Regions from separate parts of the Mesorhizobium sp. LSJC269B00 genome, predicted to be linked through region 1. Evidence: riboswitches for the same ligand, from Rfam matches in the RefSeq annotation. Region 1 holds a riboswitch; the other holds the start of a gene.

Region 1 (3,402 bases):
GTGGAAGTGAGGTCGCTGTCCTTGGGCGCCACCAGCGCCAGCGGCGTCGTGTAGTATTTGTTGGTGAAGGCGACCTGTTTCTTGCGCTCCTCGGTGATGCTCATCGAGGCGATGATGGCGTCGAACTTTTTCGCCTGCAGCGCCGGGATGATGCCGTCCCAGTCCTGGGTGACGATCTCGCACTCGACCTTCATCTGCGCACACAGCGCATTGGCAATGTCGATGTCGAAGCCCTCGATCTTGCCGTCCGCGGTGATGGTGTTGAAGGGCGGATAAGCGCCCTCGGTGCCGATCTTCAATTTCTCCTGCGCCTCAGCCAGCGAGCCGGCCGATATCACCAGCATGGCAGCGCCCGCTGCCGATATGATCCATCTTGAAATCTGCATTTTGGTTCCCCTTGCGCGCCGTTCTCTTGCCGGCCACCGAAAGGCAGCCAAGCATGGTGAGGCAGCGCAGGCAAGTATTTTGCCTGATGGTGATCGAAGGTTCAGCCGGCGGGGCGGAAATGCTTGGAGAGCTTGAGGCCTTGCGCCTGGTAATTCGAGCCGAGATCGGTGCCGTAAAGCGCCTGCGGCCGCTTCAGCATGTGTTCGTAGACCAGCCGGCCGACGATCTGGCCGTGGTCGAGGATGAACGGCACTTCGTGGCTGCGCACTTCGAGCACCGCCCGGCTGCCGGTGCCGCCTGAGGCCGAATGGCCGAAGCCCGGATCGAAGAAGCCGGCATAGTGAACACGGAATTCGCCAACCAGCGGATCGAAGGGCGTCATCTCGGCGGCGTAGAGCGGCGGCACGTGCACCGCTTCGCGGCTGACCAGGATGTAGAACTCGTCCGGGTCGAGCACCAGTTCGCCGGCGCCGCTCTTATAGAGCGGCTCCCAGAAATCGACGGCATCCTGGGCGGCGCGCTTGTCGACATCGACCAAGCCGGTGTGATGCTTGCCGCGATAGCCGACCAGGCCGTTCTGGTCGCCGTCAAGATCGATCGACAGCGCAATGCCGCCGCCGGAAATGTTGGGCGGCTCGGTCGCCACCAGCATCTCGGCGCGGTGCAATTCGTTCAGCTCTGCCTCCGATAACAGCGCGTTGCCGGTGCGAAAGCGGATCTGCGACAGTCGCGATCCGGCGCGCACGACGATCGGGAAGGTGCGAGGACTGACTTCAAGATAAAGCGGCCCGTGATAGCCGGCGGCGATCTTGTCGAACTCATGGCCGCGATCGGTCATCACCCGGGTGAAGATGTCGAGCCGGCCTGTCGAGCTCTTCGGGTTGGCCGAGGCCGACACGTTTGCGGGCAGCGCCAGGCTTTCGAGCAGCGGCACGATGTAGACGCAGCCGGTTTCCAGGACCGCGCCCTCGGCGAGACTGAACTCATGCAATTTCAGCCGGTGAAGCTTGTCGGCCACCAGATGATCGGGACCCGGCAGGAAGGAGGCGCGCACGCGAAAAGCCTTGTCGCCGAGCCTGAGATCGAGGCTCGCCGGCTGCACCTGGTCGACATCGAGCGCGCGCGGCGACTTCAGCGCGCCGGACTGAAACAGCGCGGAAATGTCCTGATCGGGAAGAATGCCTGTCTGCCGCAAAAGGCTGGCTCCGCTCCAAGGTCGGTCTCTTTGTGGCAGGTTCTTGCCGCAAAACCGCTGGATATTATTGCGGAACCTGCCTGGTACAAACCTCTTAATGAAGCCGGCAATTGACGCAAGCGCAGGTGAGGTCTAAAGGGTCGTTATCCCGTGGTGATTTGGCCGGTCGGCTTGCAGCCACGTTAAACAAGTCGCTAAAGGACCGTCGGGCCGCAAGGCCATATGGACCGGTTGCGACTTTCGCGGCCGGTTTTTTTGTGTCTGGAACAAAAGCGATGAGCACCAAGAAGCGTAACTGGAAGCCTCAGACCGCACTCGTGCACGGGGGAACACTGCGTTCCCAGTTCGGCGAGACGTCGGAAGCGATGTATCTCACCCAGGGCTATGTCTATGAAACGGCGCAGGCCGCGGAAGCCCGTTTCAAGGGCGAGGAGCCGGGCTTCATCTATTCGCGCTATGCCAACCCTACCGTCGACATGTTCGAAAAGCGCATGTGCGCGCTGGAGGGTGCCGAAGATGCGCGCGCCACGGCGTCCGGCATGGCGGCGGTGACGGCAGCGCTCCTGTGCAGCGCCAAGGCCGGCGACCATATCGTTGCGGCGCGCGCGCTGTTCGGCTCCTGCCGCTGGGTGGTGGAGACGCTGGCGCCGAAATACGGCATCGAGGCAACGCTGGTCGACGGCACCGACATCGCCAACTGGGAAAAGGCGGTGCGGCCGAACACGAAACTGTTCTTCTTGGAAAGCCCGACCAATCCGACGCTGGAAGTGGTCGACATCGCAGCGGTGGCGGCGCTCGCCACCTCGATCGGCGCCAGGCTGATCGTCGACAATGTCTTCGCCACGCCCTTGCAGCAGAAGCCCTTGCAGCTCGGCGCCCATATCGTCGTCTACTCCGCGACCAAGCACATTGACGGCCAGGGACGCTGTCTCGGCGGCATCATCCTGTCGGACAAGAAATGGATCGACGAGAATTTGCACGACTATTTCCGCCACACCGGCCCGAGCCTGTCGCCGTTCAACGCCTGGACGCTGCTCAAGGGCCTGGAGACGCTGCCGGTTCGGGTGCGCCAGCAGACTGAAAGCGCGGCCAAGATCGCGGATTTCCTGGCAGGACGGCCGGAAATCGCCCGCGTCATCTATCCCGGCCGCGCCGACCACCCGCAGGCCGACATCGTCAAGAAGCAGATGACAGGCGGATCGACGCTGATCTGCCTCGACATCAAGGGCGGCAAGCAGGCGGCCTTCGCCTTGCAGAACGCGCTCGACATCGTGCTGATCTCCAACAATCTCGGCGACGCCAAGAGCCTGATCACCCATCCGGCGACCACCACGCACAAGAACCTCAGCGACGAAGCTCGCGCCGAGCTTGGCATCGGGCCGGGAACGCTCAGGCTGTCGGTCGGTCTTGAGGATACGGACGATCTGCTGGAGGACGTTGCGCAGGCGCTGAAGGCAGCCGGATAGGCCGCGAGGCGTCACGCTCCCGACGAAACCTCTTCCAGTTCGGCCGTCTTGGTGCCGATGGTCATGATGTTGCCGCGCCAGTCGACGGCGCCGCTCAGCCAGCCGCGCGCCCAGATGGCGGGAAGCATCATGTCGCGCACCATCATCGCCGGGACCATGCGCAGCGACAGGTGCCAGCCCTTGGCCGCGGCCAGCGCGCATTCGGGAATGTAGGCCGCCGTCAGCACGGCCAACACCGTGGCCGGCAGGCTGATGCCGGCACTTGCGGCCGCCACCAGCGCCAACGCCAGCGGCACGGCGACGCCGGTCAGGATCTCGGGTGCGAAAAACAGCGGGAAAGTGACGCGGCGCAAC
Region 2 (3,402 bases), on a different contig from region 1:
AGCCGCAGCGCCGCCAGAACTCCGAAAGCTTTTCCAGCGCCGCCGGATCGGTGCCGGGCAGCGGCGTGAAGATGCACCAACGGTTTTCGAACAGCTCGGCGAAACCCGCATCCGGGCCCGATTTCTCCGTACCCGCCAGTGGATGTCCCGGAATGAAGTGCACGCCGTCCGGCACATAGGGCTGCATTTGCGCAATGACGGAGGCCTTGGTCGAACCGACATCGGTGAGGATGGCGCCTTTTTTCAGCGCCGCTGCGATCTCTTGCGCCACCTCGCCCGACGACCCCACTGGCACCGAGACGATGATCAGGTCGGCGTCGCGGACCGCTTCCCTGGCGTCGGTGGTGTAGCTCTCGCCAAGACCGAGCTCCTTCGCCCGCGCCAGCGTGGCCGGGCTGCGCGTCGCGATGGCGACATGGCGGGCCAGGCCCTCGCGGCGGATGATGCGGGCCAGCGACGAGCCGATCAGGCCGATGCCGACCAGCGCGATCTTTTCAAACATCGGTGCTGTCATTGTTTCAGCTTTTCAGAAATGTCGTGAGGGCATCGATGACGCCGCGATTTGCTTCTTCGGTGCCGACGCTCATGCGCAGCGCATTGGGAAAGCCATAGCCGGTAACGCGCCGCAATATATAGCCGCGCTGGGTGAGGTAATCGTCCGCCGCCTCAGCCGAATGCCTCTTGTCGTCGGGAAAGTGGATGAGGACGAAATTGCCGACGCTGGGCGTCACGCGCAGCCCAAGCTTCGTCAGTTCTTCATTCAGCCAGGTAAGCCAGGTCTCGTTGTGCAACGAACTGCGCTCGACATGGGCGCGGTCGCGGATGGCGGCAATGCCGGCCTCGATCGCTGTTGCGTTAACGTTGAAAGGGCCGCGGATGCGGTTGATGGCATCGACGATGTGCAGTGGGCCATACATCCAGCCGATGCGCGCGCCGCCAAGGCCAAGCTTGGAGAAGGTGCGGGTCATGACCACATTCTGTGCGCTGCCCGCCAGCTCGATGCCGGCCTCATAGTCATTGCGCCTGACATATTCGGCATAGGCCGCGTCGAGCACCAGAAGCACGTTGCCCGGGAGAGCGGAATGCAGGCGGCGGACCTCCTGGAACGGCAGATAGGTTCCGGTCGGATTGTTGGGATTGGCGAGGAAGATGATTTTGGTCCGCGGTGTCACCGCGGCCAGGATCGCGTCGACGTCGGCGCGTTCCTCGGTTTCCTTGATCGTCACCGGTGTCCCGCCGGCCGACTGGATGTAGATCTTGTAGATCATGAAGGCGTGTTCGGTGATGATGGCCTCATCGCCGGCCGCCAGATAGGTCTGCGCCAGCAGGCCCAAAATCTCGTCGGAACCGTTGGAGCAGATGATGTTTGCCGGGTTGAGGCCATGCACCTCGGCGATCGCCTCGCGCAGCCGGCGGGCGGTGCCGTCGGGATAGACATCGAGCTTGCTGGCCACTTCGCGCGCGGCCTCGATCGCCTTCGGCGACGGGCCGAGCGGGTTCTCGTTCGACGACAATTTATGGACCTTGGCGACGCCGGCCGGTGCCGTGCTCTTGCCCGGCACATAGGCGTCGATGTCCATAATGCCCGCGCGGGGCGTCGGCCGTGCCTTGTCCGCTGTCTTGTCCATGTCGCAAATCCATCGAGAATGCCTCCGTCCGGAGGCCGCAGCGGAAATACAAGCCGTAGCCGCGAATGTCGAGAGGCGGGCAATAGCTGGCCGTTGACGCCGGGCCGCACGAGTTCTAGAAGAACGCAACAGTTCCGTGGTGATTTGGCCGGTCGGCTTGCAGCCACGTTAAACAACTCGCTAAAGGGCCGTTTGCGTGACGTAACCGGCTTTGCGATCGCATTGCCGGTTTTTTATTGCCTGACGGCGGGCAAGGAGAGTCACATGGCCGCGCTCCGCGCTACAAAAACCAACAACGAGGCCGACAACCCGTCGAGCCCTGTGTTGCGTTTTGGCCCTGACAAGCCGCTGAAGCTCGACGCCGGCACGCTTTTGTCGCCGTTCCAGATCGCCTACCAGACATATGGCGCCCTCAACGATGCCCGCACCAACGCCATCCTGGTCTGCCACGCGCTGACCGGCGACCAGCATGTCGCCAGCACCAATCCGGTGACCGGCAAGCCCGGCTGGTGGGAAGTGCTGATCGGTCCCGGCAAGATCATCGACACCAACCGCTTCTTCGTCATTTGCTCCAACGTCATCGGCGGCTGCCTCGGCTCCACCGGTCCGGCCTCGACCAATCCCGCCACCGGCAAGCCCTACGGCCTCGACCTGCCAATCATCACCATCCGCGACATGGTGCGGGCGCAACTGATGCTGGTCGACCATTTCGGCATCGAAAAGCTGTTTTGCGTGCTCGGCGGCTCGATGGGCGGCATGCAGGTGCTGGAATGGGCGTCATGCTATTCCGAGCGCGTCTTCTCGGCCCTGCCGATCGCCACAGGCGCACGCCATTCCTCGCAGAACATCGCCTTCCACGAGGTCGGCCGCCAGGCTGTCATGGCTGATCCGGACTGGCATGGCGGCAAATATTTCGAGCACGGCAAGCGCCCGGAAAAGGGGCTCGCCGTGGCGCGCATGGCCGCCCACATCACCTATCTGTCGGAAGCCGCCCTGCATCGGAAATTCGGCCGCAATCTGCAGGACCGCGAAGCGCTGACCTTCGGTTTCGACGCAGATTTCCAGATCGAAAGCTATCTGCGCCACCAGGGCATGACATTCGTCGACCGCTTCGACGCCAACTCCTACCTCTACATGACCCGTTCGATGGATTATTTCGACCTCGCCGCCGACCATGGCGGCCGGTTGGCAGATGCCTTTGCCGGCACCAAGACCCGCTTCTGCCTGGTGTCCTTCACCTCGGACTGGCTGTTCCCGACCGAGGAGAGCCGCTCGATCGTGCATGCGCTCAACGCCGCCGGCGCATCGGTCTCCTTCGTCGAGATCGACACCGACCGCGGCCATGATGCCTTCCTGCTCGACGAACCCGAACTGTTTGCCGCCATCAAGGGCTTCATCGGCTCGGCGGCCCGCGCAAGGGGGCTCGCCTCATGAGCGTCAATGGCAGCCAGCGCGTCGACCTGGAAGTCGTGGCCAACCTGATACCCCCGCAGTCGCGGGTGCTCGATGTCGGCTCCGGCGACGGCCTGCTGCTCGAACTCCTGCAGGAGACCAAGCAGGTCGACGGCCGCGGGCTGGAGCTGTCACAGCGCGGCGTCAATGAATGCGTTGCGCGCGGCCTCTCGGTCATCCAGGGCGATGCCGACACCGACCTCGAATTCTATCCGGACAAGGGTTTTGACTTCGTCGTTCTGTCACAGACGCTGCAGGCGACCCGCAACCCGAAGCTGGTGCTCGACGAACTGCTGCGAATCGGCAACCGCGCCATCGTCTC

What was found. Region 1 has a riboswitch for S-adenosylmethionine ahead of X771_RS147730 (O-succinylhomoserine sulfhydrylase). Riboswitches for the same ligand answer to the same signal wherever they lie in the genome.
Region 2: it holds a riboswitch for S-adenosylmethionine, as region 1 does, so the genes downstream of both, X771_RS160425 (homoserine O-acetyltransferase) here and X771_RS147730 (O-succinylhomoserine sulfhydrylase) in region 1, are expected to answer to the same signal.

What each region holds. Positions count from the first base shown of each region.
Region 1 covers NZ_AYVN01000006.1:28,593-31,994, forward strand. Annotated here, with positions in the region: gene X771_RS147740 (ABC transporter substrate-binding protein) at 1-386, opposite strand, end outside; gene X771_RS147735 (2'-deoxycytidine 5'-triphosphate deaminase) at 488-1,582, opposite strand; SAM riboswitch at 1,723-1,800, shown strand; gene X771_RS147730 (O-succinylhomoserine sulfhydrylase) at 1,858-3,048, shown strand; gene X771_RS147725 (ceramide glucosyltransferase) at 3,060-3,402, opposite strand, start outside.
Region 2 covers NZ_AYVN01000001.1:924,669-928,070, forward strand. Annotated here, with positions in the region: gene X771_RS160435 (prephenate/arogenate dehydrogenase family protein) at 1-514, opposite strand, end outside; gene hisC (histidinol-phosphate transaminase) at 519-1,628, opposite strand; SAM riboswitch at 1,755-1,832, shown strand; gene X771_RS160425 (homoserine O-acetyltransferase) at 1,893-3,062, shown strand; gene metW (methionine biosynthesis protein MetW) at 3,059-3,402, shown strand, end outside.